2 regions of the Bacillus altaicus genome follow, and region 2 is predicted to be linked to the other one. Evidence: riboswitches for the same ligand, from Rfam matches in the RefSeq annotation. Region 2 holds a riboswitch; the other holds the start of a gene.
The links. A riboswitch is a leader RNA that binds a small molecule or an ion and turns the genes downstream of it on or off. The one in region 2 is predicted to bind thiamine pyrophosphate.
Positions count from the first base shown of each region.

Region 1 (4,915 bases), 2.1 Mb from region 2:
ATCGTCGGTTTGTCTACAGGTTTAGCAAATGTTGTTGAAGTAAAGCCGGGAGACTATTATAAACAACCAGATCGTTGGATGAAAGCATATGATAAAGTAATGAGTACGAAAAAAGCAAATATGACAGAAGTATATGAAGACGAATTAGGATCATGGGTAACGATATTAGAGCCAATTAAAGATGGAGAAGATAATATTGTGGCAATTGTTGCAGCCGATGTAGATGCCTCTATCGTTCCTAGTACAAAGGAAAAATTCATTATACAAGGTTTAATGTTTATTTGTATTTCTGTTTTAATTGCAACTGTTATTCAATTCTTAATTGTGCGTAACGCACTTGCTCCATTGCGAGATTTACGTGAAGGATTGCGCAAAGTTGGTGAAGGTAATTTAAGTATTAAATTAGAGGAAAGACCAGATGATATTGGTACTATTAATGCGTATTTTAATAATACCATCGAGAAGTTTAAAGGAATTATAGATAAAGTGAAGCAGACAGCAGAACAGGTTTCCTCATCTTCACAAGAATTGTCAGTGAGTACGAAAGAGAATAGCATGGCAGTTCAAGAAATCGTAAGTTCTATGGTTGAGTTAAGAGCGGGCGCTCAGTCACAAGAAACTTCAGTACCACAGTATTTAGGTATTGTATATGAAATGGAAGATAAGATGGAAGAGATAACGAATGCTGCAAAACAAATGGCGAAAGAGTCTGAAGGTATGGATCATCATTCAGTAAAAGGAAATGGTGTTATTGAACAGACGATTAATCAAATGAATATAATACAAAATGCAGTACAAGATTTATCTTCTATTATTTGTTCTTTGGAAACAAGATCAAAAGAAATTAGTGATATTGTAACAGTAATTACAGGTATTTCAAATCAAACTAATTCGCTAGCTTTAAATGCTTCTATTGAAGCTTCACGTGCTGAGGAAACCGGAAGGGGATTTGCCGTTGTTGCTGATGAAGTGCGTAAATTAGCAGAGCAGACGGAAGCATCAGCAAAAGATATAGCAAAATTAATCGGGGAAACACAAGCTGAAACGGAAGAAGCTGTTGTTTCAATGCAAAAAGCTTCAAAAGAAGTAGAATCTGGAATTAAACTTGTTGAAAGTAGTGGTGCTTTCTTTGAAAAAATTTCAAAATCAGCACAATTTGTTACAAATCAAGTTAGAGCTGTTTCTAGCAATTCAAGTGATATTTTGCAAAATGGCCAAAATATTGTTCGTGTTGTAAATGAACTATCACATATCGCAAATATGTATGCGAATAGTAGTAGTAATATTGAAGAGAGTATGAAAGAACAGGAAATGTCTGTACAAGATATTGCTGAATTAGCTAGTTCTTTAAGTTGGCTTTCACAGGAGTTACAAGAGTTAATTGGGGAATTTAAAAGTTAAATGAAATGATTATACATGCTTTTGTTTGTTCAATAAAATAAATCATGCTACAATGAAAACGAATTAAGAACCGGGGAGCCAATTGGCTGAGAGGATGTAAGTATACATCGACCCTCAACCTGATCTGGATAATGCCAGCGTAGGGAGTTACTTTAAAGTGATGTAGCATAAGTTATTATAGAATAACTTGTATACAAGGCTTTCCTACATGGTAGGAAAGCCTTTTCTTTTTTTGAAACCATATTTTGTAAGGGGGATTTTATTATGTCACAAAAAGTTACAATTTCATTTTCAGTAGTACCACAAGCGAAGAACAAAGATGTGTATTCCGTTGTTGATAAAGCAATTGAAGTTGTACAACAGTCGGGAGTTCGTTATGAAGTAGGGGCAATGGAAACAACGTTGGAAGGAGAATTAGATGTACTTCTTGACGTCATTAAACGCGCGCAACAAGCTTGCGTCGATGCTGGAGCAGAAGAAGTAATCACTTCTATTAAAATTCACTATCGTCCAAGTACAGGCGTAACGATTGACGAAAAAGTTTGGAAGTACCGTGATGAATATGCAAAACCAGAAGCGATCTAAAATAATCACAACAATTTGGCTTATCCTTCTCATTGCTATATGGGAAGGATCTGTTTCATTATTTAAAATTGAGCCGTGGATTTTACCGAAGCCGTCTGCAATTGTGCAAGAGTTAATTGGAATGAAAGATTTACTATTACCGAATACAGTGCAAACGTTACAGGAAGTAATAATTGGGTTGTTTTTTGCAATTTTACTTGGGACGAGCATTGCTATCATTATGGATGTCATCCCTTTATTTCGGATTTTAATGAATCCGTTGCTCGTTATTTCGCAAACAATTCCAATCGTTGTGCTCGCACCATTATTTATTATTTGGTTTGGATACGGAATGTTGCCAAAAGTAATGGTTGTTATTCTTGTTTGTTTCTTCCCAATTGCGCTTAGCATTTTAGAAGGTTTCCAAACGGTAGATAAAAATATGCTGAAACTGTTACAAACAATGAAGGCAACGAAATGGCAAGTTTACCAGAAAGTAAAGTTTCCAGCAGTACTCCCATACTTTTTCTCAGGTTTAAAAATTGCTGTTACATATAGTGTGATGGGAGCGATTATTGGGGAATGGCTTGGTGCTAGCGAAGGATTAGGAGTTATGCTTACAAGAGCAACGAAATCCTTTTTAACGGCCCGGGTATTTGGTGTTGCAGCAATTATCGTCATGGTGACACTATTTCTATACTTTATTGTTGAATTTATGGCAAGAATAACAGCACCATGGATATACAGAAAGGGCGGCAGAAAATGAAAAAAGGTTTAAAAATTATGTTAGCTGCATTATTAGCAGTTGGTGTTGCCGGATGTAATACGGCGAAGAAAGAAGAGAATACAAGCAAAGAAAAGAAAGTGAAAGTCGTTTTAGATTGGTTCCCTAATACAAACCATACTGGTTTATACGTAGCGAAGACGAAAGATTATTATAAAAAACAAGGATTAGATGTAGAAATTATTCAACCAGGTGATAATGTTACAGCGGAACAAATGATAGCTTCAGGAAAAGCTGATTTTGCAATAAGTGCACAAGAAAATGTAACGTTAGCTCGTGTTGAAGGTATTCCTGTTGTATCTGTAGGAGCGATTATCCAGCATAACACTTCAGCTTTTGCATCACTTAAAAAAGATAATATGACGTCACCAAAAGATTTTGAAGGTAAACGTTACGGCGGCTGGGGGGGACCAGCAGAAGAAGCGACGTTAAAGACGATTATGGAGAAACATCAAGCTGATTTTAATAAAGTTGAAAAAATTATTCTTGGACAAACAGATTTCTTTAAATCAATCGGTCGTGATGCAGACTTTGAATGGATTTATTATGGATGGGATGGAATTGAAGCGAAGCGTCAAGGAAAAGAGTTAAATACAATTATGGTGAAAGACTTAGATCCAGCGCTTGATTTCTATAGTCCTGTTATTATTACAAGTGAAAAACATACGAAGCAAGATAAAGATTTTGTGAAAAAATTTATGACGGCAACGACAGAAGGTTATGATTTTGCAATTAAAGAACCGAAAGAAGCTGCGGATATTTTAATTAAAGCTGTTCCAGATGTGAATAAAGAATTAGTACAAGAAAGCCAAAAGTGGTTAAGTACAAAGTATCAAGATGATGCAAAAGCGTGGGGAGTACAGAAGGAAGAGATTTGGACAAATTACATGAATTTCTTATATGACAACAAAGTTATTAAAAAGAAAATCGATGTAAAAGATGCCTTTACAAATGAATTCCTTCCAAGTGAAAAATGAGTGGATTACAAATAAAAGATATTGTAAAAGCTTTCGATGGAAAGAATGTATTAGAAAATATTAGTGCTTCTATACAAGAGGGAGAGTTTGTCTCTTTTGTAGGTCCGAGTGGTTGCGGGAAAAGCACATTGTTAAATATGATTGCGAGTGTTGAAGAGCCAACGAATGGAGAAGTGTTTTATAACGAGGAGTATGTAAAAAAACAAGATGTTGTTAGTTATATGCCGCAACAAGATTTATTACTACCGTGGCGATCGGCTTTACAAAATATTGTTCTTCCATTGGAAATCGAAGGAAAGCCTAAAAAACAAAGGCTGACAGAAGGAATGGAAGCATTAAAACAGTTTGAGCTAGATGAATATGCAGACCATTATCCAGAGGAGTTATCAGGTGGAATGCGTCAAAGAATTAGTTTCCTTCGCACATATTTATGTGAAAAGCCAATTATGCTGCTTGATGAGCCTTTTGGAAAATTAGATGCATTTACAAAAATGGAAGTACATAGTTGGCTCTTAAATTCTTGGCATCAAGAAAAGCAGACAATTGTTATGGTTACACATGACTTAGATGAGGCAATTTTACTTTCTGATCGCGTATTTATTTTATCTCAAAGACCAGCATCAATAGTTGGCGAGGTACAAGTGGAATTACCTAGGCCGCGAACGATGGATATGTTAACATCTCTTGAGTTAAAGAAGGATAAGGAAGAAATTTTAAGAGTATTGGCTCCTTATATGAAAAAATAGAAAAAAGTCTTTTAACAGTTTTTTGTATAATTGCTGTTAAGAGGCTTTTTTCTATTGAAGGAGAAAGATGAAATCTATAGGGGAAATAGTGGATTCATTAACATCGGATAAATTGGAAGAAGGAACAAAAGAAAAAGTAGAGAATAGAATATAACAGAGTGGTTTATACTCTTAATATAACAAATGTTAAAGGAGTGAAAGGATAAAATGACTTTATCAACTGTTCTTCAAATGGTTTTAGCTTGATACGGGAGAAGTCTGCCCATTTTTAAAGATGAAGCTAAATTGAAGACAGCAGGTAAAGAACCTTAATCCTTTCTTACGATAATATGTAATGGGTAAGGTGTATTCACCTTACCCATTTTTATATGTATAACTAAATAAGGCTTTATACTGTTGTTCTCTCTATTTAGCTTATGGATCATAAGAAAAGGAGAGAAAAA
Region 1 is NZ_CM143394.1:4,981,938-4,986,852, reverse strand. Features, by position in the region: gene ACE38F_RS25740 (methyl-accepting chemotaxis protein) at 1-1,401, shown strand, start outside; TPP riboswitch at 1,463-1,564, shown strand; gene ACE38F_RS25735 (MTH1187 family thiamine-binding protein) at 1,666-1,986, shown strand; gene ACE38F_RS25730 (ABC transporter permease) at 1,958-2,731, shown strand; gene ACE38F_RS25725 (ABC transporter substrate-binding protein) at 2,728-3,726, shown strand; gene ACE38F_RS25720 (ABC transporter ATP-binding protein) at 3,723-4,472, shown strand.
Region 1: linked by a shared signal. The riboswitch ahead of ACE38F_RS25735 (MTH1187 family thiamine-binding protein) and the one ahead of tenA (thiaminase II) in region 2 are both predicted to bind thiamine pyrophosphate.

Region 2 (4,915 bases):
ACAAGGGGCAGCGGCCGCTGCTTTAAAAGATGTAATCAATTTATATCGAAAGGATTTATAGGCTTTATAACCGTACCGCTATTCATAAAAAACACATATGTAGTGGACCTTTTGAGAATGAAATAAATATGCAAAAATAATTGCAGGGGGTAAGGCATTGTTTAAAGATTTTAAAGTTGTAAAAGATCGTCCCGTTTATATTCAATTAAAGGATTATTTGAAAAAGATGATTATGAAAGGGCATTTGTTAGGGAATCAAAAAATCCCATCAACAAGGGAACTGAGTGAATTACTATCTGTGAGTAGAAATACAGTGCTCTCTGCATATGCGGATTTAGAACAAGAAGGATTAATTTATGCAGTTAAAGGAAAAGGAAATTTTGTTGCGAAGGTGGATATTTCTAACACTTCGTCTGTTGAAATAGATTGGAAAAATAAACTCAATACAGTTACCGCATTAGCGGATGAATTAGATTTAATGAAACATGGTGTTCGCTGGGAAAAAGGAATGATTGTTTTTAATAGTATAGCCCCGGATGAAAAGCTATTTGATGTTGAAAATTTCAAAAGAGCTTTTCTTACTCGCATGTCCATTGAAGGGGATATCGTATTGAACTACGGATATGCAAAAGGTTATAAACCGTTAATGAATTATTTACTTCATTACATGGAAATGAAAGGTGTAGATATTTCGAACAAAGATATTCTAATTACAAATGGATTTACAGAAGGATTAGATATTGTATTATCTTCTTTATCGAAGAAATCAGGACGTGTTATTTGTGAGAACCCAACTCATCATGCTGCATTGAAGCTTTTTCGTTTACATGGACTTGAAGTTCATGGAATTAATATGAATGATGATGGTATTGATACGATTGAAGTAGAAAAAAGTTTGCGTGAAAAGGATTTTGATTTCGCGTATTTAATCCCTTCTTATCATAATCCAACTGGTATTGTTACGAGTTCGGAGAAAAGAACGGAATTGATGGGATTATTTTCAAAATATAAGATTCCTATTATAGAAGATGGTTTTAATGAAGAATTACGTTATTCAGGTTCACATTTAGCCCCCTTATTAACTTTTTCTGGGGCCGGTAATAATGTGATTTATATTAGTAGTTTTTCAAAGGTACTTTTCCCCGGTTTACGTGTAGGTTGGATCATTGCAGATAAAGAACTGATACATTATTTAGAAAGTGTTAAAAGAGCAAGAACGATTCACACTTCTACGTTAGATCAAGCTGTTCTGTTTCAATATTTACATGAAGGATATTTTGAAAAATATTTAAAAAAAGCAAGATCTGTTTATAAGAAAAAATATGAGTTAGCTGTTGGGGCGTGTAATCAGTACATTCCGTTTAAAAGAATGACTGGAGATGGTGGACTTCATTTGTTTATAGAGTTGGAAGAAGAAATTCAAGCCCGCATACTTTTACAAAAGTGTTATGAGAAAGGCGTTACGTTTTCTCCTGGAGATGTTTTTTACTCTGATGGAGGAGGAGCGAACACTTTCCGATTAGGATTTTCGCGTTTGAAAGAAAAGGAAATAGTTAGCGGGATTCAAATAATTGGTGAAACATTAAAAAATGAAACTTGGAGTTGAGAAAATGAGAATTGGCGTTATTATGGGAGGAGTATCCTCTGAAAAACAAGTATCAATTATGACTGGGAATGAAATGATTGCACATTTAGATAAGAGTAAGTATGAAATAGTTCCAATTACGTTAAATGAAAAAATGGATTTAATTGAAAAAGCGAAAGACATTGATTTTGCTTTGCTAGCATTACACGGAAAATACGGAGAAGATGGTACAGTTCAAGGGACGCTTGAGAGTTTAGGTATTCCTTATAGCGGTAGCAATATGTTATCTAGCGGTATATGTATGGATAAAAATATTTCGAAAAAGATTTTGCGTTATGAAGGAGTAGAAACACCAGAATGGATTGAACTTACAAAAATGGATGATCTAAAGCTTGAAGAGTTAGATAAGATAGGATTTCCGTTAGTGGTAAAACCTAACTCTGGTGGCTCAAGTGTTGGAGTAAAGATCGTTAATGATAAAAACGAATTAATCTCAATGCTGGAAACTGTATTCGAATGGGATTCTGAAGTAGTAATTGAGAAGTATATAAAAGGTGACGAGATTACATGTTCAATTTTTGATGGCCAACAGTTACCTATCATTTCGATTCGACATGCAGCTGAGTTTTTTGACTACAATGCAAAATACGATGATGTTAGTACAATTGAAGAAGTTATTGAACTTCCAACTGAAATTAAGGAACGTGTAAATAAAGCGTCAATGGCTTGTTATAAAGCATTAAAATGTAGTGTTTATGCAAGGGTTGATATGATGGTGAAGGACGGAATTCCATATGTAATGGAGGTTAATACATTACCAGGGATGACACAATCAAGTTTACTGCCGAAAAGTGCAGATGCAGCGGGAATTAGCTATAGTAAGCTATTAGATATGATCATTGAAACTTCATTAAAAGTAAGGAAAGAAGAAGGTTTTTAAGATAATTGTACAATTAAAACTTTTGATAGTTCCACGAAGTATGCTATGATAATTACAATACGACAACTAAATATTTATCCACTAGAGGGGCCTTTTATAGGCTGAGATCAAATGTAATTTTGAGACTCTTAGTACCTGATCTGGTTAATGCCAGCGTAGGAAAGTGGGGAAGACATGGTATTTAATGCATAAATTAATATTGTCTATTTCACTTTCTTTACGCCTGTAAAGAAAGTTTTTTTATTTTACAGCTTTAATAAAGGGGATAAATACTTATATTTTATAAATTATTGGAGGGATTTAAATGACTTTTTCACAATCATTACGTAAAGAAGTAGATTCAATTTGGGAAGCGAGTTTCAATCATCCTTTTTTAAAAAAGCTTGGCGAAGGAACGTTAGATTTAGCTAGTTTCCGTTATTATGTGCTTCAAGATTCATATTATTTAAGTCATTTTGCTAGAGTACAAACGTTAGGTGCTGCAAAGGCTCTTGAATTAGAAACGACGGCTCGTATGGCGCATCATGCACAAAATACGTATGAAGCTGAGTTGTCTTTACATGAGAATTTCGCAAAGAAATTAGGGATTACGAAAGAAGAAAAAGATAATTTTATTCCTGCGCCAACTGCATATGCATATACATCTCATATGTATCGTGCAGCTTATGAAGGGCATTTAGGAGATATTATTGCGGCTATTTTACCTTGTTATTGGTTATATTATGAAATCGGTGAACGATTAAAAGAATGTCAACCAGAAGAACCAATTTATCAAGAATGGATTTCTGCATATGGTTCGGATTGGTTCCGCACTCTAGTAGAAGAGCAAATCACACGATTAGATACGATTGCTGAAAAAGTAACAGAGGCAGACCGTAATCGTATGAGACAACATTTTATTTTTAGTAGTCAATATGAATATTCATTTTGGGAAATGGCATATACATTAGAAAAATGGCCGGTGAATGCAGAAGTTAAAGGTGTTATTTAATAAAGAGTATATAAAAGGTATCGCTATATAAAGAGGTGATACCTTTTATTATATTTAGTTTCTGTAATTTTTTTGTAAATCATAGATAAAAAATAAAATAATGCATTATAATGATTTTATGATATTGAGAGTGACATAAGGAGGTAGTTATATGTTAATAGTAACTTTTTATTAATTTGGTTTTAATAATATATTATTCATATATTCAAATTAGATTTAACTATTTCCTTTAATGTGCTTGGTTTAAATTTGATTCGTTTATGCTTAAAAAAATTGGTATCTTTTCTAGTATTATTTATGATCAATATATATTAAGAGAGGAAGTATTAATAATATGGAAAAATTACGGTTATTAACATTTAAAAATATAGTAGAACCCCTCTATAATGAGAAAGTATCGTATATTTACTTTCCTATTGAATGGCTTGAGATTGTAGAGATACATTATAGAACATTTTTATTAATGAGCAAATTAAAACTTGTAAATGAAAGATTGTATGATATGTTTTCTGATATATTGTTCATTCAGCATGATCCATATGTACTAAAGGAAGAGACACCTTGGATTGTAGCAAAAGAACCAATGAGACAAGAACAGTTAGACTATATTTTCCAAAGCTGGTATGAGGTTATTCATGATTGGAAACCGAATAAATTACTAGATCCACCACATTTAGAATGGCAGTATGATTTAATTAGTAATTTACCAGTATTACATGATAAAAAAACGTTTTCTAAATGGGTACCAGCTTTAATTACTCATATCTTTTGCGAACAGCCTTTACGTATGGAAAATAAAAATGAGGAAGAAATATATTTTTCGCCACTGCGATCACAAGATGTTTTTGAAGCGATGTCTGAGCCAATTAAAGATGAAGAAACACATGATTATTTCGCTTATGTATATCGGTTTGAATACGTAACTCGTGGAGGTGAGAATATTCCGCTATTAAAAGTATCCGTAGGGATTAGGCGGTTTTATCAACAATATAATCATAAAGATATTTCTATACTTTCAGGGCGAAAACGGAGCCAAATACTGATCTCAACTCCTGAATTTGAATTAAATAAGAAAAAGCAAAGGTTTATAAAGTTAAAAGTGCAACAAGCTGAAAAAGGAATAAAATGGATTAAACGTTTTAGAAATTTAAAAGATGAGTATAGGATAGGTGGAGAAGTTAAATTAGAGGACATTCTCCAATGTCCGAAAGAGTATATTAGAGGAACTAATGTAAGGGTGCTTCTTCCATATAACGAAAATATATATAAAGTTCAAGGAACAAAAATAAAATTTGGTATAAAAGTAAGAGAAAAAGAGGAGCTTTTTAATGAATTCCAACGAATATTCCCATATTTCACATCACTTCCAGAATGTGAAAAAGTATTAACTAATAATGAG
Region 2 is NZ_CM143394.1:2,868,777-2,873,691, forward strand. Features, by position in the region: gene ACE38F_RS15045 (homoserine dehydrogenase) at 1-61, shown strand, start outside; gene pdxR (MocR-like pyridoxine biosynthesis transcription factor PdxR) at 158-1,606, shown strand; gene ACE38F_RS15055 (D-alanine--D-alanine ligase) at 1,611-2,525, shown strand; TPP riboswitch at 2,599-2,704, shown strand; gene tenA (thiaminase II) at 2,830-3,516, shown strand; gene ACE38F_RS15065 (pPIWI_RE module domain-containing protein) at 3,851-4,915, shown strand, end outside.